Regions from separate parts of the Pseudomonas sp. LBUM1670 genome, predicted to be linked through region 2. Evidence: riboswitches for the same ligand, from Rfam matches in the RefSeq annotation. Region 2 holds a riboswitch; the other holds the start of a gene.
The links. A riboswitch is a leader RNA that binds a small molecule or an ion and turns the genes downstream of it on or off. The one in region 2 is predicted to bind cobalamin.

Region 1: linked by a shared signal. The riboswitch ahead of cobW (cobalamin biosynthesis protein CobW) and the one ahead of cobO (cob(I)yrinic acid a,c-diamide adenosyltransferase) in region 2 are both predicted to bind cobalamin.

Annotation. Positions count from the first base shown of each region.
Region 1 is NZ_CP166783.1:3,079,698-3,093,972, reverse strand. Features, by position in the region: gene cobM (precorrin-4 C(11)-methyltransferase) at 1-707, opposite strand, end outside; gene ACA073_RS13980 (cobalamin biosynthesis protein) at 789-1,202, opposite strand; gene ACA073_RS13975 (CbtA family protein) at 1,199-1,903, opposite strand; gene ACA073_RS13970 (CbtB domain-containing protein) at 1,915-2,109, opposite strand; cobalamin riboswitch at 2,230-2,457, opposite strand; cobalamin riboswitch at 2,645-2,857, shown strand; gene cobW (cobalamin biosynthesis protein CobW) at 2,960-4,021, shown strand; gene cobN (cobaltochelatase subunit CobN) at 4,025-7,891, shown strand; gene ACA073_RS13955 (magnesium chelatase ATPase subunit I) at 8,052-9,050, shown strand; gene ACA073_RS13950 (vWA domain-containing protein) at 9,170-9,715, shown strand; gene ACA073_RS13945 (phospholipase D-like domain-containing protein) at 9,899-11,545, shown strand; gene ACA073_RS13940 (NADH:flavin oxidoreductase/NADH oxidase family protein) at 11,763-12,986, opposite strand; gene ACA073_RS13935 (MerR family transcriptional regulator) at 13,065-13,475, shown strand; gene ACA073_RS13930 (LysR family transcriptional regulator) at 13,575-14,275, shown strand, end outside.
Region 2 is NZ_CP166783.1:1,739,757-1,754,031, forward strand. Features, by position in the region: gene hda (DnaA regulatory inactivator Hda) at 135-839, shown strand; gene ACA073_RS07990 (C40 family peptidase) at 1,041-1,682, shown strand; gene ACA073_RS07995 (C40 family peptidase) at 1,904-2,440, shown strand; gene ACA073_RS08000 (O-methyltransferase) at 2,459-3,112, shown strand; gene ACA073_RS08005 (PQQ-dependent sugar dehydrogenase) at 3,239-4,552, opposite strand; gene ACA073_RS08010 (hypothetical protein) at 4,621-5,205, opposite strand; cobalamin riboswitch at 5,360-5,593, shown strand; gene cobO (cob(I)yrinic acid a,c-diamide adenosyltransferase) at 5,674-6,285, shown strand; gene ACA073_RS08020 (cobyrinic acid a,c-diamide synthase CobB) at 6,282-7,682, shown strand; gene bluB (5,6-dimethylbenzimidazole synthase) at 7,679-8,329, shown strand; gene cbiB (adenosylcobinamide-phosphate synthase CbiB) at 8,326-9,234, shown strand; gene cobD (threonine-phosphate decarboxylase CobD) at 9,227-10,219, shown strand; gene ACA073_RS08040 (cobyric acid synthase) at 10,216-11,667, shown strand; gene cobU (bifunctional adenosylcobinamide kinase/adenosylcobinamide-phosphate guanylyltransferase) at 11,804-12,325, shown strand; gene cobT (nicotinate-nucleotide--dimethylbenzimidazole phosphoribosyltransferase) at 12,322-13,377, shown strand; gene cobC (alpha-ribazole phosphatase family protein) at 13,374-13,949, shown strand; gene ACA073_RS08060 (adenosylcobinamide-GDP ribazoletransferase) at 13,952-14,275, shown strand, end outside.

The sequences.
Region 1 (14,275 bases), 1.3 Mb from region 2:
GATGACTCACTGAAGTGATCGCTACCCAACACCCGACCCACCAGAATCAACGCCGTACGCCGAAACCCCTTCGCCTCAACCTTCCCGGCAATATCCGCAATCGTTCCCACCACCCAATCCTGATCCGGCCATGTCGCCCGGTGGATCACCGCAATCGGACAGTCCGCGCCGTAATGCGGCAACAATTCAACCAGGATTTTCTCCAGATGATTGACCCCAAGGTGAATCGCCATGGTCGCTCCATGCTGCGCCAGACTCCCCAGTTCTTCACCGGCGGGCATCGCAGTCTTGTCGGCGTAGCGGGTCAAAATCACGCTCTGTGACACGTCCGGCAACGTCAACTCCGCGCCCAAAAGCGCCGCACAGGCCGCCGTGGCGGTGACACCGGGAATGATTTCAAAGGGAATGTCGAGTTCACGCAGGTAGCGAATCTGCTCGCCAATCGCGCCATACAGACCCGGGTCGCCGGAATGCACCCGCGCCACATCCTGGCCATTGGCATGGGCGGTCTTGATCAGTTCGATGATCTGTTCCAGGTGCAGTTCGGCGCTGTTGACCACCTGTCCGGCGCTATGGCCTTCCAGCACCGCGGCGGGCACCAGGGAACCGGCGTAGATGATCACCGGGCAACTGCGGATTAGGCGCTGGCCTTTGACGGTGATCAGTTCCGGGTCGCCGGGACCTGCGCCAATGAAGTAGACGGTCATCGTCGTTTCCTGTCAGAAAAAGGTCTGGGCAAGGCTTCAGATGAAGATTGCTCATGATCGAAGGCGGGATTATCGAGGATTTTACGCAGTGCCGGCCAATGCCAGGGTGGCCTGGGCGTATTTTTGTCGCAAGATCAGCAGTTTTGCCGGTGCCTGAGCCAGTTGTTCAGCGAGGGCGAGGGCGGCACTTTCTGCTACGCCATAGCAGCCGGTGCGTTCAAAAGCGATGTCTGAGCGGTGGCTGAGTCGCGATTGATAGCCGGCCAGTTGTTCGCTGCTGAAGTACATCAAGGGCAGCGAGAGTTGTGCGGCGAGCTCGATCAGAGCAGGTTCGTCGCGCTTCAAGTCGATGCTGGCCAGGGCCTTGATCTGGTGAAGTCCGATTTGATGCGCCTGTAACGCCTGATCGAGTAATGCCCGCAGTGTGCTGACGGGGCAGCCGCGCTGGCAGCCCAGGCCGACCACTAACGTCGGCGCTGTGCCAGTGTCTGTCATGCGTGGTATTGGCCATCGCTTTTGCGGCGGAACAACCAGGCGCTGATCAGGCCCAGGGCCAGCCAGAACGCCACGTTGGTCAGCTGCGAAGCGATTTTGAACTGCGTTTCCAGGGCTTCCGGCGCGAGCATCGAGTGCACTTCCGGTTGCGGTGCGCCGATGACGTGAGGAACGGCGAGAATCGCCACGCCCAGGATCTTCATCAGCCAGTGACGGCTGAACACGATCAGCGCGATGCCGACAGCGGTGGACGCTGCAGTGCTGATCCACCAGATTTGCCGTTGTGCCAGATCCGCCGCGGCAGTGCCGGGCAATTCAGGCGGCAGGCCGAGGGTCGGTGCCAGCACGAACGTCGCGTAACCGGCCAGGCCCCAAAGCAGGCCCTGGGAGGTTTTGGTCGGCGCACGCAAGGTGTAGAGGCCGGCGAGCATCAGCGCGAAACCCACTGCAACCACCAGGTTGCCGCCCGTCGTCGACAGCACGCGCTGCCAGCCGTCTTCAGGTTCCCAGGCTTCGGCATCGTGGGAATGAGCGGCGGCACCGGCGGCATGTTCGTGAACCTCAACAACAGCCGGTTCGGATTTTTCGTAGGTTTCCGCCTGCAGAATCAGCGGAGCGACCCAGAAGCTTTGCAGCAGGGTCAGCAGCAGGGCGGCCAGCAGCCCGGTAAAGCCTGCGGTTTGCGCGATACGCTTGATCATGTCGGCAGGTCTCAATGGCACGGGAACGCGGAGCTGTGACGGGTATCGTGTGCGGCGTTGTGCACCGCTTCGATGTGCGAGAAACCGGCGAAATACACAAGGCACGCGCCCAGGATCGACGCACAGACGGCGACGGTCAGGCGTTGAGTCAGGGTTGAAGTGGTGGTGCTGGCGGATGTGTGGCCGGTGCTGCTGATGATCGACATGGCGCTTCCCTCTGGTCTGTCAGCGGGTGAATAGAGCGCATGGAAGAGCCCTGCGAATCGGGCTCGCAGAGATTCAAACAGCGCCCGCCCACCGCGGGTTTGTTATTCAGTGAACGTAATCGTCACTTTGTGTTGCGGGCCGGTCTCCGGGCTCGCGAGGGGCTTGGGCGTCAGCCGAAACCTGCAAGCGTCACCTTCCCATGCCGAACTGCTGGCACAGTGGATCTGACGCTTCGCTCGCTTACCGTTGCGGGGGCAGCACCGGACTGACATGGCTTTGAGTAAAGCACATGATTCACCGGTTTCCCGTTTCACCCTGTGAAGGGCACCCGTAACAAGGCGTGTAGGAGAGCATGGGCGGGGGTTGGGCGTCAATTGGCAGGCGTTCTCATCTCGAGACCGAGGCGCCTTCATCGCGAGCAAGCCCGCTCCCACATTGGAACGCGATCAACTGTGGGAACGGGCTTGCTCGCGAAGGCGTCGTCTCAGGCACCACAGAACTCAGCGTGGACATTGACCCGCCCCAAGACGATGCGTAGCCTTGCGCTTTCGAGGTTCTTCGGCGTTTGCCGAAGCTAAGAAGGGAACGCGGTCAATGCCGCGGCTGCCCCCGCAACTGTGAACGGTGATGTTCGCTGCCACGCCACTGCACGCTCCAGCCCTGGAGCCCGCGGGAAGGCGCAGCAAACGCCAGTCTAGCGACAGGCACACCGCCAGCCAGGAGACCTGCCTCGACACGAATTCTCACTACAACCGGGCGGGGTGATCCGGTGGCGAAATCTTCCGCGCGCCTGCCTGTGCAGCAGCGGTCGTCGTCCCGTATGCCCGCCACCTTGCCAAAGGGCATCCGATGAAAACACTGGCCAAACTCCCCGTCACCATCGTTACCGGCTTCCTCGGCTCGGGCAAAACCACCTTGCTGCGGCACATGCTCGACAACGCTCAGGGCCGCCGCATCGCGGTGATCGTCAACGAGTTCGGCGAGCTGGGCATCGACGGCGAAATCCTCAAGCAGTGTTCCATCGGTTGCACCGAAGAAGAAGCCAACGGCCGGGTCTACGAACTGGCCAACGGCTGCCTGTGCTGCACCGTTCAGGAAGAATTCTTTCCGGTGATGCGCGAACTGGTTGCCCGTCGCGGCGACCTCGATCACATCCTGATTGAAACTTCCGGCCTGGCCCTGCCGAAGCCTTTGGTGCAAGCCTTCCAGTGGCCGGAAATCCGCAGCGCCTGCACCGTGGACGCGGTCATCACCGTGGTCGACAGCCCGGCCGTTGCCGCCGGCACTTTCGCTGCCTTCCCGGATCAGGTCGACGCCCAGCGCAAACTCGACCCGAACCTGGACCACGAATCGCCACTGCACGAGCTGTTCGCCGACCAACTGGCCAGCGCCGACCTGGTGATCCTCAACAAGGCCGACCTGATCAGCCCGGAAGACCTGGCCCGCGTACGCCTGGAAGTCGCCGAAGAACTGCCGCCGGCGGTGAAAGTCATCGAAGCCAGCAGCGGTCGTCTGCCACTGGACGTGCTGATTGGCCTCGGCGCCGGTTCTGAAGAACACATCGACAGCCGTCACAGCCATCACGATCACCACCATGAAGGCGAAGATGATCACGATCACGACGCGTTCGACTCCATTTCCATCGAACTGCCCCAAGCCGACGAAAGCCTGCTGCTGGACGCGCTGACCCAATTGGTGGTCAAGCACGGCATCCTGCGCGTCAAAGGCTTTGCCGCCATCCCGAACAAACCGATGCGCCTGCTGATCCAGGGCGTGGGCACGCGATTCGACAAGCATTTCGACCGTCAGTGGGGCGCCGATGAAGCGCGCACCACGCGTCTGGTGTTGATCGGTCAGGCGCTGGACGCCGCGCAACTCGAAGCGCAATTGCGCGCCGCGCTCAGCGTTTAACCCATGCACCTGCTCAGGACCCAGCCCGGCGGTTTCGTCTCGGATGACAACATTGCCGACCTTGGACAAACCCCCGCCGAGCTGGTGATCCTGTGCAGCGGCGATTCCAGCCTGGCGTTGCTCGCCGAAGCGGCGCAGCAGTTGCCCGACGACTACCCGAGCGTGCGCCTGGCCAACCCGATGCAGGTTCAGAATCACGCCTCGGTCGATTTGTATGTCGACGAAGTGCTGCGCCACGCCAAGGTGATTTTAATCTCGCTGCACGGCGGCATCGCCTATTGGCGCTACGGCGTCGAGCGTCTGGTCGAGCTTTCGCAGCGTGGCGTACAGCTGATTCTGGTGCCCGGCGATGATCGCCCGGACCCGGAGCTCAGCGACCTGAGCACGGTGATGCCTGAAGACCGCGATCGGCTCTGGCACTACTTGCGTCAGGGCGGCATGGCCAACGCGCTCGACCTGTTTCGCTGCCTCGCCAATCGCTGGCTGGATCGCGATTATGCGTGGGCCGAACCGCAAACCCTGCCGCGCACCGCGATCTACCACCCGCAAAAAAGCCCCGCCGCATTGAGTGATTGGCAGGCCGACTGGCAGGCCGGTCAACCGGTGGCGGCGGTGCTGTTTTACCGCTCGCATTTGCAGGCGGCGAACACCGCATTCATCGATGTTTTCTGCCAGCGCTTGCAAGCGGCGGGGTTGAGCCCGTTGCCGATTGCCGTGGCCAGTTTGAAGGAGCCCGGCTGCCTGACGGTGGTCGAGGACTGGCTGGATGAGGTCGAAGCAGGGGTGATTCTCAACACCACCGGTTTCGCCCAGTCCAGCCCCGAAGCGCCGCATTTGCGACCGTTTTGCCGCAATATCCCGGTCATTCAAGCGATCTGCGCCCAGGACAACGAACCCGGCTGGCGTGCCAGCGAGCAAGGCCTCGGCCCGCGGGATCTGGCGATGCACATTGCGCTGCCCGAGCTGGACGGGCGAATCATCAGCCGCCCGATCAGCTTCAAGGACCTGGCGTGGCGCAGCGAGCGCAGTCAGTCCGATGTGGTCTGCTATCGGCCTGCACCTGAGCGCATGGACTTTGTCGCCGAACTGGCGCGGCGCTGGATTGATCTGGCGCGGGTGCCGAACAGCGAAAAACGCATTGCGCTGATCCTCGCCAACTACCCGACACGCGACGGACGGATCGGCAATGGTGTCGGTCTCGACACGCCGGCCGCCGCGTTGAATATCCTCCGTGCGTTGCACGCAGAAGGTTATCCGCTGCCCGCCGAACTGCCGGACAGCAGCACCGCGTTGATCCAGCAATTGCTCGGCGGTGTCAGCAACGACCTCGATACCCTCGACCAGCGTCCGTGTCATCAAAGCCTGGCGCTGGACGACTACAACCTGATGTTCAACGCCTTGCCCGAGACCAACCGTCAAGCCGTGCTGGAACGCTGGGGCACGCCCGAAAACGATCCGATGTTCCGCGGCGGACGGATGATGATCGCCGGGCTGCGTTTCGGCCTGACCTTCATCGGCATTCAACCGGCGCGGGGTTATCAGGTTGCCCCGAGCGCGGTGTATCACGACCCCGACCTGGTGCCGCCTCACGGCTATCTGGCGTTCTACTTCTGGTTGCGCAACACCTACGGCGCTCACGGCGTGATCCACGTCGGCAAACACGGCAACCTCGAATGGCTGCCGGGCAAAGGCGTCGGGCTGTCGGAAAGCTGCTGGCCGGACGCGTTGCTCGGGCCAATGCCAAACATCTATCCGTTTATCGTCAATGATCCGGGCGAGGGTGCCCAGGCCAAGCGTCGCACGCAAGCGGTGATCATCGATCACCTGATGCCGCCGCTGACTCGCGCCGAAACGTATGGTCCGCTGCGTAATCTCGAGCTGTTGGCCGACGAATATTACGAAGCACAATTGCTTGATCCGCGTCGCGCCCGGGAGTTGCAGCGCGACATACTGCAACTGGTGCGCGACACGCACATCGACCGTGAACTGCAGCTGGACGAGAAGCTCGACAGCGATACTGATGCGGCGATCTGGTTACCGCGTCTGGACACTTACCTGTGCGATTTGAAAGAGTCGCAGATCCGCGATGGCCTGCACATTTTCGGCGAGTCGCCGACCGGGCGTTTGCGCATCGATACGTTGCTGGCGCTGTTGCGGATTCCGCGAGGCGATGGGCGAGGGGCACAATCGAGTTTGTTGCGGGCGTTGGCGAAGGCGTTTGAATTGGGTTTCGATCCTCTGGATTGTGCGTTGGCTGAGCCTTGGGTCGGGCCGCGGCCGGCTGAATTGCAGCGCGTCGCTGATGAAGTCTGGCGCACCGCTGGTGACACCCGCGAACGCCTTGAACTGTTCGCAGCTCAACTGGTCTCGCAGACTCTAAATCATCCTCAAGCCAAACCCGGACCCTGTGGGAGCGGGCTTGCTCGCGAAAGCGGTGTGTCAGGCAAATCAATATCGACTGACACACCGCTTTCGCGAGCAAGCCCGCTCCCACAGGGTCCGGGTTGGTCTGACGTGGGCGCGATCATCGACAACCTGCGCGAAGTGGTCGCGCCACGGCTGGACGCCTGCGGCCCAGCGGAAATGCGCGGTCTGCTCGACGCCCTCAGCGGTCGTTTCGTCCCGGCCGGCCCGAGCGGTGCGCCAAGTCGTGGTCGCCTGGACGTGCTGCCGACCGGGCGCAATTTCTACTCGGTGGACGTGCGCAACCTGCCGACTACCACCGCCTGGCGCATCGGTTTCCAGTCGGCGAACCTGATTCTCGAGCGGCACTTGCAGGATCACGGCGATCACCTGCGTCAGCTCGGCCTGTCGGTCTGGGGCACCGCGACCATGCGCACCGGCGGCGATGACATCGCGCAAGCCATGGCGCTGATCGGCGTGCGCCCGGTGTGGGCGACGGGCAGTCAGCGCGTCGATGATTTTGAAATTCTGCCGCTGAGTCTGCTCGACCGTCCGCGGGTCGACGTTACCTTGCGCGTGTCCGGGTTCTTCCGTGATGCCTTTGCCAATCTGATCCGCCTGTTCGACGCCGCCGTGCAAGCGGTCGCCGCGCTGGATGAACCGGACGATCTCAATCCATTGGCCGCCAAGGTCCGCGCCGAGCGTGAAATGCTACTGCAATCGGGGCTCGATGAGGAAGCGGCCAGGCGCCAGGCCGGTTGGCGAATCTTCGGCGCAAAACCCGGTGCTTATGGCGCGGGTGTGCAGGGCGCCATCGACGGTCGATTGTGGCAGAGCCGCGAGGACTTGGCCGAGGTGTATCTGAACTGGGGCGGCTACGCTTACGGCGGTACAGACGAAGGCACCGCGGCCCGCGAGCAGTTCGCCCAGCGCCTGAGCCAGGTTCAGGCCGTGCTGCAAAACCAGGACAACCGCGAGCATGACTTGCTCGATTCCAACGACTATTACCAGTTCCAGGGCGGCATGCTCGCCGCCGTGGAAAGCCTGAGCGGCGAAGCAGCGGCCAGTTACCATGGCGATCACAGTCAGCCGGACTTGCCGAAAATTCGCACGTTGAAGGAAGAGTTGAACCGGGTGATCCGCTCGCGGGCAGCCAATCCGAAGTGGATCGACGGCGTGACGCGCCACGGCTACAAAGGTGCGTTTGAACTGGCGGCGACGGTCGATAACCTGTTCGCCTTCGACGCGACGACGCAACTGATCGACGATCACCAGTACGCGTTGCTGGCGGATGCTTATTTGCTGGACCCGGCGACCCGGGAGTTTGTTCGCGAACATAATCCGCATGCCTTGCGCGACATGACCGAGCGGATGCTGGAAGCGCAGCAGCGCGGGATGTGGAAGGAACCGGGCGAGTACCGCGAGGCGCTGGAGAATTTGTTGCTGGATATAGAAGAAGACAGCTGATGCGCCGCAAACCCTGTGGGAGCGGGCTTGCTCGCGAAAGCGGTGTTTCAGTCGACATTGGTATTGGCTGACACACCGCTTTCGCGAGCAAGCCCGCTCCCACAGGGGTAACGGCGCCTGTGAAAGATCGTTCACCCCGACCATGATGAGAAACCCCGACATGACCGACATCCCGCATTTCCCCTTATCCGCCGTGGTCGGCGCCGACGACTTGAAACTTGCCCTGTACCTCACCGCCATCGACCCGAAAATCGGCGGCGTGCTGATCGAAGGTCCGCGCGGCATGGCCAAATCCACCCTGGCCCGCGGCCTCGCGGACCTGCTCGCCAGCGGTCAATTCGTCACCTTGCCGCTCGGCGCTACCGAAGAGCGCCTGGTTGGCACCCTCGACCTCGACGCGGCCCTGAGCGAAGGTCGTGCGCAGTTTTCTCCCGGTGTATTGGCCAAGGCTGACGGCGGCGTGCTTTACGTCGATGAAGTCAATCTGCTACCCGATCATCTGGTCGACCTGCTGCTCGACGTCGCCGCCAGCGGCACCAACCTGATCGAGCGCGACGGCATTTCCCACCGGCATTCAGCGAAGTTCGTACTGATCGGTACGATGAACCCGGAAGAGGGTGAACTGCGGCCGCAATTGCTCGACCGCTTTGGCTTGAACGTGGCGCTCAGTGGCCATACCGCACCGGCCCAACGTGGTCAGATCATCCGCCGGCGTCTGGATTTCGACAGCGATCCGCAACGGTTCTGCACCGAGTGGGAAAGTCATCAGCAGTCCCTGCGCGAACGTTGTGAGAACGCGCGCAGCACACTGGCAAGCATTCCCCTCGACGATCAAGCGCTGGCACAGATTACCGAGCGCTGTTTTGCCGCCGGTGTCGACGGCCTGCGCGCCGACCTGGTCTGGCTGCGTGCCGCCCGTGCCCATGCGGCGTGGCGGGGTGCGAGCGTCATTGCCGAGGTCGATATCGACGCGGTCGCCGAATTCGCCTTGCGTCACCGTCGTCGCGAACAATCGCCACCGACGCCGCAGCAGGCCCAGCAACCCGCACCACAACATTCCAGTCCGAGTGAAGGCCAGGGCCAGTGGGGCGAAATGCCTGCCCAGGCGCTGCCGGTCGGTGCCCGACGTGAAGTGCCGAGCTGGCCAAAAAAGCCCTAGGCATTCGCCCTCGATCTGATGCGGGGGCGAATGCCAGACCCCGTGCCGGACGGCTGGCCAACGGCAAACAGGGTAAACGTCAGGCCGCGCGCAGCGGCTCGATCGACTGGCCCGGCACCTTGCTCAATGGCCGTCCTCGTCAACGCCAGGATGTCCTGTTTCATGTGCGCACCCGTTCGCCCCACGAACTGTGGCTGGTGATCGTCGACGCCTCGGCCTCGACGCGCCGCCACCAGGCATTGAGCGATGCCAAGGGTTTGTTGGCGCAATTGTTCGACGACGCTTACCGTCAGCGCGCGCGCCTGGCGTTGTTGACGGCCAGCGGTCATGCACCCACGTGGCAAGTGCAGGGGTTGAAAGCTTCTACCGGTTTACGCCACTGGCTCGATGGCCTCGGTGCGGGCGGTGGCACACCGTTGCTGGCGGCGCTCGGCGAAGCGGGGCGATGGCTCGCGGCACGACAAAAACGCTGTCCGGCGGAACAGCAGCGGTTGTTGCTGGTGACGGATGGGCGATTGAAGGATTGGTCGAGGTTGCCGGCGCTGGAGTGTCCGGGGGTGCTGATTGATATTGAGCGGGGGCCGATTCGGTTGGGTCGGGCGCGGCAGTTGGCAGTAGAACTGCAAGCGGATTATCGACATATTGACGAGCTGATTTCAGGGTGAGTTTTGCAGTGTTTGTGCGGGCCTCTTCGCGAGCAAGCCCGCTCCCACAGTTGATCTGTGGCGTTCATAAATCCCCTGTGGGAGCGGGCTTGCTCGCGAAAGCATCACCTCGGTATCGGATAATCACGGCCAATCCGCAACGCTGCCCTATGCTCTGAAAGCAGTCATTCACAGGAGTGAATCATGCGTGTTCTAGCCACAAACAGTCAGGACGATTTCCGCGTCAAAGCCTACGCCGGCACCAACGGCGTGCTGCTGGCCATGGACCTGGCCGAATCCCGTCGCACAGGCCTGCTGGGTTTCGCCATCGAAAAGCAGCAGGGCAGCAAGCCCTGGTTGTTCCTGTTCAACAGCCTGACGTTTCCCGGCAAGGCTCACACGTTCCCGCAGTTTCACGCCACCCCGAGCGATCTCGCGCCGTTGCAGAAATTTCGCTGGGCCGATTACGCGGTCAATCCGGGGATGACGATTCATTACCGGATTCACCTGGCGTACGGCAGCGCTGACGCACCGCAACTGGGCGAATACCTGGAAGTGACCGTCACGTCCGACAATGGCCTGCCGCAGTATCAAAGCGTGATCTTCAATCGTGCGGTGGCCGCCAGTCAGGCGTTCCAGCGCAAGTTTCCCGACCTTGACGCGCAGATCAGCGCCAACAAAAACCTGCCCATCGAGGCCTGGCCCGATGCCCCTCGGCAATGGCTGGAAAATGGTCTGCTCGGGCGCTTGCTGGGGTTTATCGAGCGGGCGCTGGATGATCAGTGGGCGCTGGACATCGCCATTTACGAATATGAGCTGGAGGCGATCGTCAATGCCGTCAACGCGGCGTTCGAACGGGGCGTGAAGGTTCGCGTGCTGTATCACGCGCAACCCGACGATGGCGACACCGCCATCAACGAAGCCAGCCTGGAAAAAATCCCCGCAGCGAACAAACGCGGGCGCATCACTCACAACATCTTCCACAACAAATTCATAGTGCTGAGCCGGGTCGATGCAGCCGGGCAGCTTCAGCCCGAAGCGGTGCTGTGCGGCAGCACCAACTTCACGCCCAATGGCGTTTATCGCCAGGCCAACGTGGTGCATGTGCTGGACGATGCAAGCGTCAGCGCCAGTTATCTGCGTACCTTCGAGCAGGTCTGGGCGACACCGGCCGACGTCGGCGCCACCCGGCAATGGATCACGCAACACAACGCGATGGACCCGCAGCAACCGGTGTTCGCCGGTTTCTCACCGCGTTCGGGGCAGGGTGATTTGCGTGAGTTTGTCGAGATCATCAACGCCGCGAAAAAGGACGTGCTGTTCGTCACCGCGTTCGCCTTGCCCGACGACATTCTCAATGCGTTGCTCGGCCAGCCCCACGACGACATTTTGCGCTACGGCCTGCAAAACACCGCGAGCCGCATCCCCGGTTTCCACGCCGACCGCAGCGCCGAATTCGCCGCTACTGCGCTGCTCAACACCGGGCTCGAAGGCTGGCTTCGCGAGAACATGAAAGGCCAGAAGGGTAACTTGCTGGTGCACACCAAAGCCGTGGTCACCGACTTCACCAGCGACGCGCCGACGATCATCAGTGGCAGCCACAACCTCAGCGCTGCGGCCAGTAACGGCAACGACGAGAACTACCTGATCGTTCGCGGCGATACCCATCTGGCCGACCGTTATGGCCTGGAACTGCTGCGGTTCTACGAGCATTACCGCTTTCGCTACTTTGCCAAGAAACTGGCGCTGAAGCACGTGCAGCCGTTGAAGGCGGATGACAGCTGGACCCATGATTATTACCTCGCGGGGGATTTGCGGCAGCTGTCGCGACTGCGTTTCTCCGGCCGGTAAAACAGTGATGTCAATGGCCCCTTCGCCGGCAAGCCGGTCTCGCTCCCACAGGGGATTTGTGAACGCCACCGACCAACTGTGGGAGCGGGCTTGCTCGCGAAGGCGTCGTGCAGCCAACATCAATGTTGAATGACCCACCGCTTTCGCGAGCAAGCCCGCTCCCACGTTTGATCATCGCCAGCCTTCACCATCACCTCGTTCTCGCGCACTCTCCCGATTACTTGCCCATCGCCTGACGGTACTGCCGTGTGCGGCGGCCGATGTACAAGCGGTCGAGGATCAGCGCCCAGACTGCCGACACTTCGGGCCGGGGCTTGCGTCCGCGGCTGAGGCGATGGAGCTGGAATTTCACCACGGCCATGCTCGCCAGTGAGGCCAACGCCTTGCGTTTCCAGAGGATCGGCGGCAATTGCGGATGGCTGTCCTGGCCTTCGCGCCAGTGTTTGACCAACTGCGGTTCGAGGGCCAGCGCCGTGCCAATACCGGCCATGGCGATGCCGCTGTCGAGCACTTGTTCGACGATCGCCAGACGCCGGATCCCGCCGGTCACCATCACCGGCATGCGCGCCACGCTCGCCAGTTCGCCGGCCATCTCCAGAAAGTACGCTTCCCGCGCCAGTGTCCGGCCATCGCGTGCCTCGCCTTGCATGGCCGGTGCTTCGTAGCTGCCGCCAGACAACTCCAACAAATCGATCTGCGAATCGTTGAGCCACTGGATCACTTGTCGGGCGTCGTCGGCATCGAATCCGCCGCGCTGGAAGTCCGCCGAGTTGAGCTTCAACGCCACACAAAACTGCGGTGACACGGTTTGGCGAACGGCGCTGACGACGTCCAGCAGCAGGCGCGCGCGATTCGCAAGCGACCCGCCCCAGCGGTCGGTCCGACGGTTAGTCAGCGGCGACAGGAACTGACTGATCAGGTAACCGTGTGCGGCATGAATCTGCACGCCGGTGAATCCGGCTTTTTCAGCGAGCGCGGCGCTGGTGGCGAAGCGCGTGATCACCTCGGCGATATCACCCTCGGACATCGGTTTGGGTTCGGCAAACATCTTGGAAAATGAACCAAGATCCAGCGCCACCGCCGAGGGCGCCCACGCTTGCTGGCCGAGGTTGGCCATGGTCTGGCGGCCCGGATGATTGAGTTGCATCCAGAATTGCGCGCCACCGGAACGGCCAATCGTTGCCCATTGGCGGAAGCGTTCCATGTCGCGATCATCTTCCAGCACGACGCCACCAGGGCCGGTCATCGCACGGCGATCGATCATCACGTTGCCGGTCAGCAACAATCCGGCTTCGCCCCCGGCCCAGGCCTGATACAACCGAAACAGCGCGTCGGAAGGTGCCTGCCCGGTGTCGGCGAGGTTCTCTTCCATGGCCGCTTTGGCAATGCGATTGCCGATCGTCTGGCCGTTGGGCAAATTTAACGCTTGGAAGGGCGACATGCTTGACTCCTCATCAGTGATGCGTAGAGGCTAAGCTTAAAGTTAACTTTAATGTCAAGCAGGCAAGTTGAGGCTGAGATGAAGATTGGTGAATTGGCGCAGTTGAGCGGGTTTAACGCGTCGCGTATTCGTTTTTACGAAGCCCAGGGCCTGATCCAGAAAGTGGAGCGCCGGGCGAACGGTTACCGGCATTATCCCGACCAGGTGTTGCAAACGCTGTATCTCATCCAGTGTGCGCAGCAGGCCGGGTTCAGTCTGGAAGAGTTGAAGCAGTTGCTGCCGGACACTGCGACCGGCGTGTTCAAGCACGACGAACTGGTGGCGGGTCTCAGGCGCAAAGTCGACCAGATCGAAGAAATGCAGCTGCACCTGGCGCAGAGCAAGGCGAAGCTGTTGGCGGTGATTGACGATATTCAGGCGAAACCCGACGGCATGGGCTGCGATGCGAATGCCGAGCGGGTGCTGGCTTCATTCAAGCCTTCGCGTTGATGGAGGTAGCTGATGGGGCGGGGATCGGGTTGCGCACCAACGTGCCCACCACCAACGCACCCAGCATCGGCACTTCATTACCTTTGAGCTAATGCACTCATGGACATACGGCATTTCCGCTACTTTCTGGCCGTTGCCCGGCAAGGCAACTTCACTCGCGCCGCCGAACAGCTCGGTATCGCACCGCCGACCTTGACTCGACAGATTCAGGACATGGAGAACGAACTCGGCACGCGACTGTTCGTGCGTCAAACACGTGAAGTCAGCCTGACCGAAGCCGGCGCCGCACTGTTGATTGAAGCCGAGGCGACGGAGCGGCAATTCGAATACGCCCAGCAAAATGCCCAGCTCGCCGGGCGAGGGGATATGGGTCATATCGAACTGGGTTACGTGGCCTCGGCGGTGTACTCGGGATTGCTGCAAAAACAAGTGCAGGCGTTCAGTCGCGAGTGTCCGGACGTCAGCCTGAACGTGCAGGAAAGCCCGATGGTGACCTTGCCGGCGATGGTGCTCGAAGGTCGATTCGATATGGGTTATGTCCGCTCACCCATGATCTTGCCCGAAGGCCTGGACGCCATTCGCCTCGACGCAGAGGGCTTTGTGCTGGCGCTGTCGGCGGAATCCTGGTTGTGCCGTTTGACTGAGATCGGCCCGGAGCATCTACAGGCTGAGACGTTCATCCTGCCGGAACAAATCAGCGGCACCTTGCAAGTCGCCGCCGAGGGCGGGTTTGCGCCGAAGCTGGGCGCGCAACCGGGCGGACTGGTGGCGGTGCTGGCGCTGGTGTCACTGGGGCAGGG
Region 2 (14,275 bases):
TGAAACCGGTGAGATAACGCAAACCTTTGATTTTGCTTATGGTCTGTCGCATTGTGCCGTCAGCTTCACGGGTATAAACTTCGCAAACTTTACACAGAGGCCACTAACGGTTCCTTTGGAACTGTTCAGTCAGCATGAAACCGATTCAGCTGCCCCTAGGTGTGCGTCTGCGTGATGACGCTACCTTTATCAATTACTACCCAGGCGCCAATGCCGCTGCACTCGGCTATGTCGAGCGGCTGTGCGAAGCCGACGCCGGTTGGACCGAAAGCCTGATTTATCTCTGGGGCAAGCACGGGGTAGGGCGCACGCATTTGTTGCAGGCGGCCTGCTTGCGCTTCGAACAGATGGGTGAGCCGGCGGTGTATCTGCCACTCGCCGAGTTGATGGATCGCGGTATCGAAATTCTCGACAATCTTGAACAGTACGAACTGGTCTGCCTGGATGATCTGCAGGCGGTTGCCGGCAAGGCGGACTGGGAAGAGGCGTTGTTCCATCTGTTCAACCGCCTGCGTGACAGCGGTCGACGCCTGCTGATTGCAGCCTCGACGTCACCGCGTGAATTGCCGGTGAAGCTGGCGGACCTGAAATCGCGCCTGACCCTGGCGCTGATCTTCCAGATGCGACCGCTGTCTGACGAAGACAAATTGCGTGCCTTGCAACTGCGTGCATCCCGTCGTGGACTGCACCTGACCGATGAAGTCGGGCATTTTATTCTGACCCGGGGCACTCGCAGCATGAGCGCGCTGTTCGAGCTGCTCGAACGTCTCGATCAGGCCTCTCTTCAAGCTCAGCGCAAACTGACCATTCCGTTTCTAAAAGAGACGCTGGGCTGGTAAACCTGGGTTTTGGCACATTTCAGGCGCCAGAAAGTTCGCTTTCCTACAAGGTGTAGGCCGCGCAAGTGTCTAAATGGGGCTTAAGCGCTTAGATGGAAACGCGAAACCGGAAAGTCACATAAAGTTCGATTGAATTTGCAAATGAGGATGATAGCGGGCATAGTCTCGGCTTCTTTACAACTATCAGCCACGGTCGTGCCCATGCTAAATCGCTTTGCACCCCTCGTGCCTCTCGCACTCGTCACCCTGTTATTCGGTTGCGCTGCCCACTCTCCAGTGTCGGAACAAGCGCCTCAACAGCAGGTTAAAAATTCAGTTACTGCGCAATCCTCTTCCGTTCTCTTCCAGGAAGCTCTTTACCAGGACGGCGTGGCCACCGATAACGAACTGACAGACTTCGCCGATGGCAAGTCCTACCAGCTTCCGGTTCTGGCCGACAGCATTCTCGAACGTGGCATGTCCCTGATCGGTACCCGTTACCGTTTCGGCGGCACCTCCGAGGCTGGCTTTGATTGCAGCGGCTTCATCGGTTACCTGTTCCGTGAAGAGGCCGGCATGAACCTGCCGCGTTCCACTCGCGAAATGATCAACGTGGACGCACCGCTGGTTGCTCGCAGCGCCCTCAAACCGGGCGATCTGCTGTTCTTCGCCACCAATGGCCGTCGCGGTCGTGTCAGTCACGCCGGGATCTACCTCGGCGACAACCAGTTCATCCACTCCAGTAGCCGCAAAAGCGGTGGTGTCCGGGTCGATAGCCTGGGCGACAGCTACTGGAGCAAGACCTTCATCGAAGCCAAGCGCGCACTCGCGATGGCACCGACCGTGGTCACGGCACGCAAGTAACTGTCTAGCCTGTCGCCACATCGGTGGCGACAAAGGCCGCTCTGCAACAGAGTAGGCGGATAGTTTGTAAGGCGAACTTAAAGTCTTACTTGAAGTTTGCCGCGTACCCGCTAGAATCCTGATCTATTATTGATGGCAAACCGCCTGCGTCCTGCGCAGGCGGTTTTCTTTTCTGTCCTGTCGGCAGAAAAAAGCCGCAGCCAGATCAGGATGTTCTGCTTATGACGATGTCGGCCCGCCTCTCACTCATGTTCTTCGCCGCGCTGCTCAGCGCGTGCGCCAGTCGCACACCGCCCCCTGCGCCGGTGGTTCGCGCGCCGATTGTTTTCGGTTCTTCCCAGGCATTTTCTCCCGAGGCAGAAGACGTGCTGTTCCGTGCGTTGGGCCTCGTGGGCACGCCTTACCGCTGGGGCGGCAACACGCCGGATTCCGGGTTCGATTGCAGTGGCCTGATCGGTTATGTCTACCGTGACGTCACCGGCATCTCTCTGCCGCGCACCACACGCGAGATGATCAGCATGCAAGCGGCCAATGTCGGCAAGGAAGGCCTGCAAACCGGCGACCTGATTTTCTTCGCCACCAATGGCGGCTCTCAGGTCAGTCACGCCGGGATCTATGTCGGCGAAGGCCGCTTCGTCCATGCGCCGGCCACTGGCGGCACGGTGAAGCTCGACAGCTTGTCCAAAGCTTATTGGCAGAAAGCCTACCTGAGCGCCAAGCGTGTTTTGCAACCCGAGCATTTGGCGCGCAATCCTTAGTTCCAAGAGGTTGTTGTCATGACCGCCCGCACGCTCAATCTCGACGATTCCCTGTATCAATACCTGCTCGACGTTTCCCTTAGGGAAACGCCGCTGCTCAAGCGTTTGCGCGATGAAACCCAGGCGCTGCCGATGGCGCGCTGGCAGGTGGCCCCAGAACAGGGGCAATTCCTCGCATTGCTGGTGAAACTCACTGGCGCCAGGCACTTGCTGGAAGTCGGCACGTTCACCGGTTACAGCGCGTTGTGCATGGCGGCGGCATTGCCGGATGACGGTTCGCTGATCTGCTGTGACATTCCTGGCGACTACAACGCCACGGCGCGCCGTTACTGGCAGGAAGCGGGGCTTGCCGAACGAATTGACCTGCGCCTGGCGCCCGCGCTGGAAACCCTGGCTCAGTTGGATCAGCCCGAACAATTCGATTTGATTTTCATTGATGCCGACAAGGCTAACTATCCAGCCTATCTGGAGCACGCGCTGCGTCTGCTGCGCGTCGGTGGTCTGGCGGTGTTCGATAACACGCTGTGGAGCGGGCGGGTGCTTGAGCAGAATCCCGAGAGTGAAGACACCCGAGCCATCCAGGCGCTTAATCTCGCCTTGAAGGATGACTCGCGGGTGGATTTGTCGTTGTTGCCGCTAGGAGATGGATTAACCCTCTGCCGCAAGCGTTAGCCGCTGATCCGTGTGGGAGCGGGCTTGCTCGCGAAGGCGATGTGTCAGTCAAAACTAATGTCGACTGACACACCGCCTTCGCGAGCAAGCCCGCTCCCACATTTATTATGTATTGGCAGTTGGAAATTACTTAACTGCCGAAACCCGCCACACCTTATTCCCCACATCATCCGCCACCAGCAAGTCCCCTTGCTGATCAATCACCACACCCACCGGCCGGCCCATGGCATCTTCATCTTTATTCAGGAAACCCGTGAGCACATCAACCGGTTGCCCGGTCGGCTTGCCCGCACTGAACGGCACGAAAATCACTTTGTAACCACTGTGCGGGTTGCGGTTCCACGAGCCGTGCTGGCCGATGAAGGCGCCTTCCTTGAATTGCGTTGGCAGCGTGTTGCCTTCAGCGAACGTCAGGCCCAGTGACGCGGTATGCGGGCCGACCGCGTAGTCCGGCGCGATAGCCTTGGCGACCAGGTCCGGGTTTTGCGGCTCGACGCGAATGTCGACGTGCTGGCCGTAATAGCTATAAGGCCAGCCATAGAACCCGCCGTCCTTCACGGAAGTGATGTAGTCCGGCACCAGGTCGCTGCCGATTTCATCCCGCTCGTTGACGGCTGTCCACAGTGCGCCGCTCTGCGGCTCCCAGGCCAAACCATTTGGATTGCGAATCCCCGAGGCGAAGATCCGGTGATTGCCGGTGGCACGATCCACTTCCCAGATTGCCGCGCGACCTTCTTCCTGATCCATGCCGTGTTCGGCGACGTTGCTGTTGGAACCCACCGTAACGTACAGCTTGCTGCCGTCCTTGCTGGCGATGACATTTTTGGTCCAGTGGTGGTTCAGCGTGCCGCCCGGTAGATCAACCACTTTGATCGGCTGCGACTTGATCGCCGTGTCGCCGTTCTCATAGTGGAAGCGCAGCAAGCGGTCCGTGTCAGCGACATACAGGTCATTGCCGACCAGGGTCATGCCGAAGGGCGAATTGAGGTTTTCCAGAAACACCGTGCGGGTTTCGGCGATGCCGTCGTGGTCCTTGTCGCGCAGCAATGTGATGCGGTTCGGGCTGGGTACGCCGGCACCCGCGCGGCCCATGGCTTTCTTCATGACCCAGCCTTTAACGCCTTTGCCATCGTCGGGTTTGGGCGGCGCGTTGGTTTCGGCGACGAGCACGTCACCGTTCGGCAGCACATACAGCCAGCGCGGGTGATCGAGGCCTTCGGCGAACGCGGCCACCTGAGTGCCCGGTGCGGCGGTGGGTTTCGCACCGTCCGGCCAGCCGATCGCCGGGGCGATGTTCACCGTCGGGATCAGGGTTTTGTTCGGTTCGGGCAGTTTGGGCGACGGGCCGGTGCCGTCGGAGACTTGCAGTCTGGAGGTTTCGCCGCAGGCGGCGAGCCCTCCGGCGAGGGCGATGACGAGAACGAGCGGGGGCTTGCGCATGCTGATCTTCCCTATAAATGCAGTGACCTGATCAATAGAGAAGCGCAAACCCGCGATGGTTCAACCAGTCAGCCGCGAGCTTCCTTGAACAGCACGGCGATACCGGGGTGATAGTGGCCGGCTTCGTTGCGCAACTTGCGGTAGGCGTAGGGGAAATACCAGGCGACGGCGCAGGTGTGTTCCTTTTGCAGGTCGTCGACCATGTCCTGGAGTTCTTCCGGGGTAGCGCTTTGCTGGGCTTTTTGCGGTGCAACGAACAGGCAGCCGAGTTTCAGGTCGCTGGCGTAGCTGATGCGCCTGGCGTCGCTGGTGATATCGGCCAGCGCCTGTGTCAGGTTGAGGCTGTTGACCCGTGGCCAGCGCTGCGTGGCTTGAAGGTAGGCACGCTCTTCGCGGGTGGCGATGAACAGGTCGGCGCGGGCGTTGCGTTCGCCTTCTTCGTTCTGTTTGCGGGTCGGTGTCTGTTGCAGCGTGACCATTTCCGCCATCCACGCGGCGGCCGAGAGCAAGCCGAGGTTGGCGTTTTCGTCGTACCAGTAAGGCGTGTCGTTATCGCCGCGCACGGCGTTGTAGCGGTCGATACAGTCAAACCAGCGTTCGAGAACCGGGCGCAGGAATTCCAGCTTCGGATTGCTGACGATCATGCCTTGCATGTGGCTTACCCTTGTTATTGTGATATGGGGTTGTGGCTCTTTGATATCATTGCTGGAAGTGAGGCACAAGATTGGCGTCGGTTAATTGATCAACGGCAGTTATTCGCCCCACGGCTTCCCGGCTTTAATTGACGCTCCACCCCCAACCCTCTAACCTTCGCGGCTTGTTTCAGGTGCTCTGTGGCCTTGGTCGACAGAGTGAAACAGGGAAGCCGGTGAGTGCGTTCGTTCAACTCATGAACAATCACGATCCCGGCGCTGCCCCCGCAACGGTAAATGTGTGAAGACTGCGCCTTGAGCCACTGTGTCGATATCGACATGGGAAGGCGCGCAGTCAGGCGTAACGCCGCTCATGAGCCCGGAGACCGGCCTGATCCATCCAGCGGCATCACGGTGGGCGATGCCAGGCTTCTTGCCGTCTATTCTTGTGCCTGCCCGCCGTTATCCAGCCTCAACGGAGAGCTCCCCATGACTGATTCCCCTGATCGTGACGAACGCCACCTGGCGCGCATGCTGCGCAAAAAAGCCGTGATCGACGAACGCATCGCCAACTCACCGAATGAGTGCGGCCTGCTGCTGGTGCTGACCGGCAACGGCAAAGGCAAAAGCAGTTCGGCGTTCGGCATGCTCGCCCGCTCCATGGGTCACGGCATGCAGTGCGGCGTGGTGCAGTTCATCAAGGGCCGCAACAGCACTGGCGAAGAACTGTTCTTCCGGCGCTTTCCCGAGCAGGTGCGTTTTCATGTGATGGGCGAGGGCTTTACCTGGGAAACCCAGGACCGCCAACGAGACATCGCCGCCGCCGAAGCCGCGTGGGCCGTTTCCCGCGATCTGTTGCGCGATCCGTCGATCGGTCTGGTGGTGCTGGATGAGTTGAACATCGCCCTCAAGCACGGTTACCTCGACCTCGATCAGGTGCTCAGCGACTTGCAGGCGCGTCCGCCGATGCAGCACGTGGTGGTCACCGGTCGCGGCGCCAAGCCGGAAATGATCGAACTGGCCGACACCGTCACAGAAATGGGCGTCATCAAGCACGCCTTCCAGGCCGGGATCAAAGCGCAAAAAGGCGTCGAGCTGTGAATCAACCACGTCATTGCCCGGCGGTCTTGATTGCCGCGCCGGCCTCCGGTCAGGGCAAGACCACCGTCACCGCCGCGCTGGCCCGTTTGCATCGCAATCAGGGGCGCAAGGTTCGCGTGTTCAAATGCGGACCGGACTTTCTCGACCCGATGATTCTCGAGCGCGCCAGCGGAGCGCCGGTCTATCAACTGGACATGTGGATGGTCGGCGAGCAGGAAAGTCGTCGGCTGTTGTGGGACGCCGCCGGCGAAGCTGATCTGATCCTGATCGAAGGCGTTATGGGGCTGTTCGACGGCACGCCGTCCAGCGCCGATCTGGCGCGACACTTTGGCGTGCCGGTGCTCGGCGTGATCGACGGCACGGCGATGGCGCAAACGTTCGGCGCGCTGGCTTTGGGGTTGGCGAAATATCAGCCGGACTTGCCGTTTGCCGGGGTGCTGGCCAACCGCGTCGGCACCTTGCGTCATGCGCAATTGCTCGAAGGTAGCCTCACTGAAGGCCTGCGCTGGTATGGCGCGTTGTCCCGGGAAACCGGGATTGAATTGCCGAGTCGGCACCTCGGTCTGGTTCAGGCCAGCGAGCTGAACGATCTTGATCTGCGCCTCGATGCGGCGGCGGATGCCTTGGCCAGCAGTTGCGAAGTCGAGCTGCCACCCGCAGTGGAATTCGCTGCACCTGATGTGATCGCTGCCGAGCCGTTGCTGGCCGGTGTGCGGATTGCCGTGGCCCGTGATGAAGCCTTCGCATTCACCTACGGCGCGAGCCTGGATCTGTTGCGAGCCATGGGCGCCGAACTGCTGTTTTTCTCACCGATCCGCGACACGCAATTACCGGAGGCCGACAGCCTCTATCTGCCGGGCGGTTACCCGGAATTGCACCATGTGGCGCTGGCACAGAACACCCCGATGCTCAACGCCATCCGCGCTCACCACGCGGCGGGCAAACCGTTGTTGGCCGAGTGTGGCGGCATGCTGTATTTGCTCGACTCGCTGACCGATGTCGAAGGCACTCGCGCAGAGCTGGTCGGTTTGCTGGCCGGTGATGCGGTGATGCAGACACGGCTGGCGGCGCTGGCGTTGCAGGCGGTCGAATTGCCGGAAGGCTCGCTGCGCGGGCACACCTATCACCATTCGTTGACCAGTACCGAACTTGAGCCGATTGCCCGTGGCCTCAGCCCTAACGGCGGGCGTGGGGCGGAGGCGGTTTATCGTGAGGGGCGGATGACGGCTTCTTATGTGCATTTCTATTTTCCGTCCAATCCGTCGGCGGTTGCCGCGCTGTTTGCGCCTGACCTTCAGACCGCTTTCGCGAGCAAGCCCGCTCCCACATTGAATGGCGTATTGCCTGTAGAAACGCGGTCAACTGTGGGAGCGGGCTTGCTCGCGAAGAGGTCATGACTGACAACGCATTCAGCCAGGCCGAACGCGAAGCGGTGTATCGCGCCATCGCCGAACGCCGCGACATGCGCCACTTCAGCGGTGGCACCGTCGAACCCGAGTTGCTCCGGCGCCTGCTCGAAGCCGCGCACCAGGCGCCGAGCGTCGGCCTGATGCAGCCTTGGCGATTCATCCGCATCAGCGATCGCGCCCTGCGCGGCAAGATCCAGTTGCTGGTGGAAGAAGAACGCATCCGCACCGCTGAAGCCCTTGGCGAACGCACCGACGAATTCATGAAACTGAAAGTCGAAGGCATCAACGACTGTGCCGAGGTGTTGGTCGCCGCGCTGATGGACGATCGCGAACGCCACATCTTCGGCCGCCGCACCTTGCCGGAAATGGACATGGCCTCGTTGTCCTGCGCGATCCAGAACCTGTGGCTGGCCTCCCGTGCCGAAGGACTGGGCATGGGTTGGGTGTCTTTATTCGAGCCGCAAGCCCTGGCCGACCTGCTGGGTTTGCCTGCCGGGGCCAAGCCTCTGGCGATTCTTTGCCTCGGGCCGGTCAAGGAATTCTATCCGGCGCCGATGCTGGTACTCGAAGGCTGGGCGCAGGCGCGTCCGCTAAGCGAATTGCTGTATGAAAATTATTGGGGAGTGAGTCAATGAGTGTGGCGTTGTTGAGTGTCGCCGCGGTTGCGCTGGATGCGCTGCTGGGTGAACCCAAACGCTGGCATCCGCTGGTGGCGTTCGGCCGTTTTGCCGACCGCATCGAACAACGTTTCAACGGCGGTGGACGCGGCTGGCGCAGTCACGGCGTTACCGCCTGGGTGATCGCGGTCGTGCCGCTGACCTTGCTCGCCACGGCTTTTTCCTGGGCGCCTTATGTAGGCTGGATCGTCGAGATTCTCGCGCTCTATTGCGCGCTCGGCATGCGTAGCCTCGGTGAACACGTCGAACCGGTTGCCAAGGCGCTGCGCAGTGATGATCTGGAGGAAGCGCGCAAACGCGTCGGTTACCTGGTCAGCCGCCAGACCAGCGAACTGGATAAAACCGAAGTCGCCCGCGCCGCCACCGAATCCGTCCTGGAGAACGGCAGCGACGCGGTGTTTGCCGCACTGTTCTGGTTTGCCGTGGCGGGCGCGCCCGGCGTGGTGCTCTACCGATTGAGCAATACGCTGGATGCGATGTGGGGTTATCGCAACGAGCGCTTCGAACGTTTCGGCTGGGCCGCGGCGAAGATCGACGACGTGCTCAACTACATTCCTGCGCGGTTGGTGGCGTTGACCTACGCGCTGCTGGGCAAAACCCGTCTCGCGCTGAAATGCTGGCGTATCCAAGGCCCGACCTGGGACAGCCCGAACGCCGGTCCGGTGATGGCTGCAGGGGCCGGTGCGCTGGGTGTCGAGTTGGGCGGCGCGGCGATTTATCACGGTGAATTGCATCAGCGTCCGCAGTTGGGCGAAGGCGCGCCGGCGGACGCCGACTCCATCGACCGAGGCTGGAAATTGGTCCGGCGCGGGGTATGGTTATGGCTGCTGATTCTCTGCGTGGGGGCTGAATTCTATGCTTGAGCACGGTGGTCGGTTGCGCAAGGCGGCGCTCGAATACGGTATCGCCGAAGCCGATTGGCTCGACCTGTCCAGCGGCCTCGCGCCCTGGCCGTTTCCGGTCCCGGACATTCCGTTGCGCGCCTGGGCGCGATTGCCGGAAACCGATGACGGACTGGAGCAGGCGGCCTGCGATTACTACGGTGCCGCGCAAGTGCTGCCGGTGGCCGGTTCTCAAATGGCGATCCAGTTGCTGCCGCGTTTGCGTCGGGTCGGCAAGGTCGGCGTGCTGTCGCCGTGTTACGCCGAGCACGCCGAAGCCTGGCGCCGCAGCGGTTACATCGTGCGTGAAGTGTTGGAGCAGGAGGTCGACTTCTTCCTCGACAGCCTCGACGTACTGGTGGTGGTCAACCCGAACAATCCCACCGGCCTGAGCCTGACGCCGAGCCGTCTGCTTGACTGGCATTCCAGGCTGGCTCAGCGCGGTGGCTGGCTGGTGGTGGACGAAGCGTTCATGGACAACACTCCACAGCTGAGCCTGGCGCCGTACGCGCATCAGGTCGGCTTGATCGTGCTGCGCTCTTTCGGCAAGTTTTTTGGTCTGGCCGGTGTGCGGTTGGGGTTCGTGCTGGCGGAGCGCAAGCTGCTCAAATTGCTCGCCGAACAAGTCGGACCCTGGGCCGTCAGCGGACCGACTCGCGTGCTGGGCCAGGTTTGTTTGCAGGATACCGAAGGCCACGCCAGACAGCGTGTGCGTACCGAACAAGCCAGCGAGCGTCTGGCTCATCTGCTGGAAAAACGCGGTTTCAAACCTCAGGGCGGTTGTGCCCTGTTTCAGTGGTTGACCACCGAACGCGCCGAAGAACTGCATGAGTTCATGGCCCGGAACGGCATTCTGCTGCGGTTGTTCACCCACAACAGCAGCCTGCGTTTCGGCCTGCCGGGCGAAGAGGCCGACTGGACCCGACTCGAGCAAGCGTTCGAGGCCTACGCCAAGGAAACCCGATGACTACGTTGATGGTGCAAGGCACCACCTCCGACGCCGGCAAAAGCACACTGGTAACGGCGCTGTGTCGCTGGGTCACGCGCCAGGGCATACGCGTCGTTCCGTTCAAGCCACAGAACATGGCGCTCAACAGTGCCGTAACCGCGGACGGTGGCGAGATCGGACGTGCGCAAGCGGTGCAGGCTCAGGCCGCCCATCTCGAACCGCACACCGACATGAATCCGGTGTTGCTCAAGCCCAACAGCGACACTGGCGCCCAGGTGATCATTCATGGTCGCGCCGTCACGACGATGAACGCGGTCGCGTATCACGACTACAAAGCTATCGCCATGCAAGCGGTGCTGGCCTCCCATGCGCGGCTGAGCGCGGCGTATCCAGTGGTCATGGTCGAAGGTGCAGGCTCGCCGGCGGAGATCAATCTGCGCGCAGGCGACATCGCCAACATGGGTTTCGCCGAAGCGGTGGATTGCCCGGTGGTGCTGATCGCCGACATCAATCGCGGCGGGGTTTTCGCGCATCTGGTGGGCACCCTGGAACTGCTGTCACCGAGCGAGCAGGCGCGGGTCAAAGGTTTCATCATCAACCGTTTTCGCGGCGACATTGCCTTGCTGCAACCAGGCCTCGACTGGCTGGAAGCGCGCACCGGCAAACCGGTGATCGGCGTTCTGCCGTACGTGATGGACCTGCATCTGGAAGCCGAGGACGGCATCGATCAGCGCCAGACCGACAAGGCCGATCAAGTGCTCAAAGTGGTGGTGCCGGTGTTGCCGCGCATCAGCAACCACACCGATTTCGATCCGCTGCGCCTGCACCCGCAAGTGGACCTTCAATTCATCGGCCCCGGGCAGGCAATTCCGCCCGCCGACCTGATCATTCTTCCCGGCTCGAAAAGCGTGCGCAGCGACCTTGCGTATTTGCGCGCCAATGGCTGGGACACCGCCATCGCCCGGCATTTGCGCTACGGCGGAAAAGTGTTGGGGATTTGCGGCGGTCTGCAGATGCTCGGCGAGCAGGTGCACGACCCGCTGGGCCTCGAAGGCGCGCCGGGCTCCAGCGACGGTCTGGGTTTGTTGGCGTTTGAAACGCAGCTTGAAGAAGAGAAGCAACTGCGCAATGTGCGCGGGCGTTTGGCGCTGGAGAATGCTGAAGTCAGTGGCTATGAAATTCACGCCGGCGTGACCACCGGGCCGGCGTTGGAAAACGCCGCCGTGCAGTTGGAAGATGGCCGTTGCGATGGTGCGCAAAGTGTCGATGGGCAGATTTTCGGCACCTATCTGCATGGCCTGTTCGAATCGCCGGCAGCGTGCAGCGCGCTGTTGCGCTGGGCGGGTTTGCAGGATGTGCAGGAAGTGGACTATCACGGGTTGCGCGAGCGTGATATCGAGCGGTTGGCGGATCTGGTGGAGAAGCATCTGGATACCGGGCTGTTGCGTGAGCTCTGCGGGATTTGAGGTGACCGGGCTGGCCCCTTCGCGAGCAAGTCGAATCGTCGCACCGCCGCTCCCACATTGGAACGCGGTCAACTGTGGGAGCGGGCTTGCTCGCGAAAGCGGCAGTCGCCTCACCGAATATTTAAAGGATGTAACCATGCTGCAACTGATCCTCGGCGGCGCCCGCTCCGGCAAAAGTCGCCTGGCCGAAAAACTGGCAACAGACAGTCAGCTCCAGGTGACCTACATCGCCACCAGCCAACCGCTGGATGGTGAAATGAACGAACGGGTCGCCCACCACCGCGCCCGTCGTCCGGCCGAATGGGCGCTGATCGAAGAGCCCGTTGAACTCGCCCGTGTCCTGCGCGAATCCGCCCGCGCCGATCGCTGCCTGCTGGTGGATTGCCTGACCCTGTGGATGACCAATCTGCTGATGCTCGACGACACCGAGTGCCTGGCCGCCGAGCGCGAAGCCTTGCTGGACTGCCTGGATGAATTGCCGGGTGAAATCATTTTTGTCAGCAACGAGACCGGAATGGGTGTCGTGCCGCTGGGCGAACTGACTCGCCGCTACGTCGATGAAGCCGGTTGGCTGCATCAAGCTCTGGCCGAACGCTGTCAGCGAGTCGTCCTGACCGTCGCCGGCCTGCCCCTGACTTTGAAAGGAACTGCGTTATGACTCAATCCTGGTGGCTGAACCCGTGCAAGCCGATTGACGCCCAAGCCGTCGAACAGGCCCAAGCACGGCAACAGCAGCTGACCAAACCCGCCGGCTCCCTTGGGCGGCTCGAGTCGGTGGCGGTGCAATTGGCCGGGTTGCAGGGGCAGGTGAAGCCGAGACTGGATCAGCTGTGGATCGCGATTTTTGCCGGTGACCATGGCGTCGTCGCCGAAGGTGTGTCGGCGTTTCCCCAGGAAGTCACCGGGCAGATGCTGCACAACTTCGTCAGCGGTGGCGCGGCGATCAGTGTGTTGGCGCGCCAACTCGGCGCTTCCCTCGAAGTGATCGACCTCGGCACGGTGACGCCATCGTTGAATCTGCCGGGCGTGCGTCACCTGAACATCGGCGCGGGCACCGCGAATTTTGTTGAAGGCGCGGCCATGACTCAAGCACAGGGCGAACTCGCCTTGCAGGCCGGTCGTGACAGCGTGCAGCGTGCGCTCGCGGCGGGCGCGCAGTTGTTCATCGGTGGCGAGATGGGCATCGGCAACACGACGGCGGCCAGTGCGTTGGCCTGTGCGTTACTGGATTGCCCGGTGGTGCACTTGACCGGGCCGGGCACCGGCCTGAACGCGGCGGGTGTCAGCCATAAAGCCCAGGTCATCGAGCGAGCTTTGGCCTTGCACAGTGCTCAGCGTGGCGACGCGCTGCAAACCCTGCTCAATCTCGGCGGTTTCGAAATTGCAGCGTTGGTCGGCGCGTATCTGGCGTGTGCCCAGGAAGGCGTCGCAGTGCTGGTGGACGGGTTCATTAGCAGCGTCGCTGCGTTGGTGGCGGTGCGCTTGAATCCTGGCTGCCGCCAGTGGCTGTTGTTTGGTCATCGCGGCGCCGAGCCGGGTCATCGTCACGTGCTGGAAACCCTGAACGCCGAACCCTTGCTGGACCTCGGTCTGCGTCTGGGCGAGGGCAGCGGCGCCGCGTTGGCCGTGCCGTTGCTGCGCCTGGCGTGTGACCTTTACGGGCAAATGGCGACGTTCGCCGAAGCGGCCGTGGCGGATCGTCCGGCATGACCTTGCGCCTTGACCTGTTGCGCCACGGCGAAACCGAACTCGGCGGCGGCCTGCGCGGCAGCCTCGACGATGCGTTGACCGACACAGGTTGGGCGCAGATGCGCGCGGCGGTGGTCGATCAGGGGCCTTGGGATCGCCTGGTCAGTTCGCCGTTGCAACGCTGTGCGCGGTTCGCTGAAGCGCTCGGGACGCAACTGGGTTTGCCGGTGCAGCTGGATAAAGATCTGCAGGAACTGCATTTCGGCGCGTGGGAAGGGCAGAGCGCGGCGGCGTTGATGGAAACCGATGCCGAAGCGCTGGGCCTGTTTTGGGCCGACCCTTATTCGTTTACGCCACCTCAAGGGGAGCGGGTCGAGGATTTTTCGACGCGGGTATTGGCGGCGGTCGCTCGGTTGCAGGTGGCGTATGCGGGCGAACGTGTGTTGCTGATCAGCCATGGCGGCGTCATGCGTTTGTTGCTGGCGCAGGCGCGGGGCTTGCCTCGTGAGCAATTGCTCAACGTTGAAGTCGGCCATGGTGCGTTGTTTTCTCTGAGCGTCGAGACTGGCGTCATTCTCAAGGAAGCGAGCTGATCATGTTGCCGTTCTGGATCGCCCTGCAATTTTTGAGCAGTCTGCCGATTCGTCTACCGGGCATGCCGGCGTCTCAGGAATTGGGGCGCTCGCTGCTGTTCTATCCATTGGTCGGGCTGCTGTTTGGCGGGATTTTGTGGGCGCTGAACTGGCTGTTGCTCGGCACACCGTTGTTGCTGCACGCGGCGTTGTTGTTGACGGTTTGGGTGTTGCTCAGCGGAGCGTTGCACCTCGACGGTCTGGCTGATAGCGCTGACGCCTGGCTCGGTGGATTCGGCGACCGCGAGCGCACGCTGACGATCATGAAGGATCCGCGCAGCGGTCCG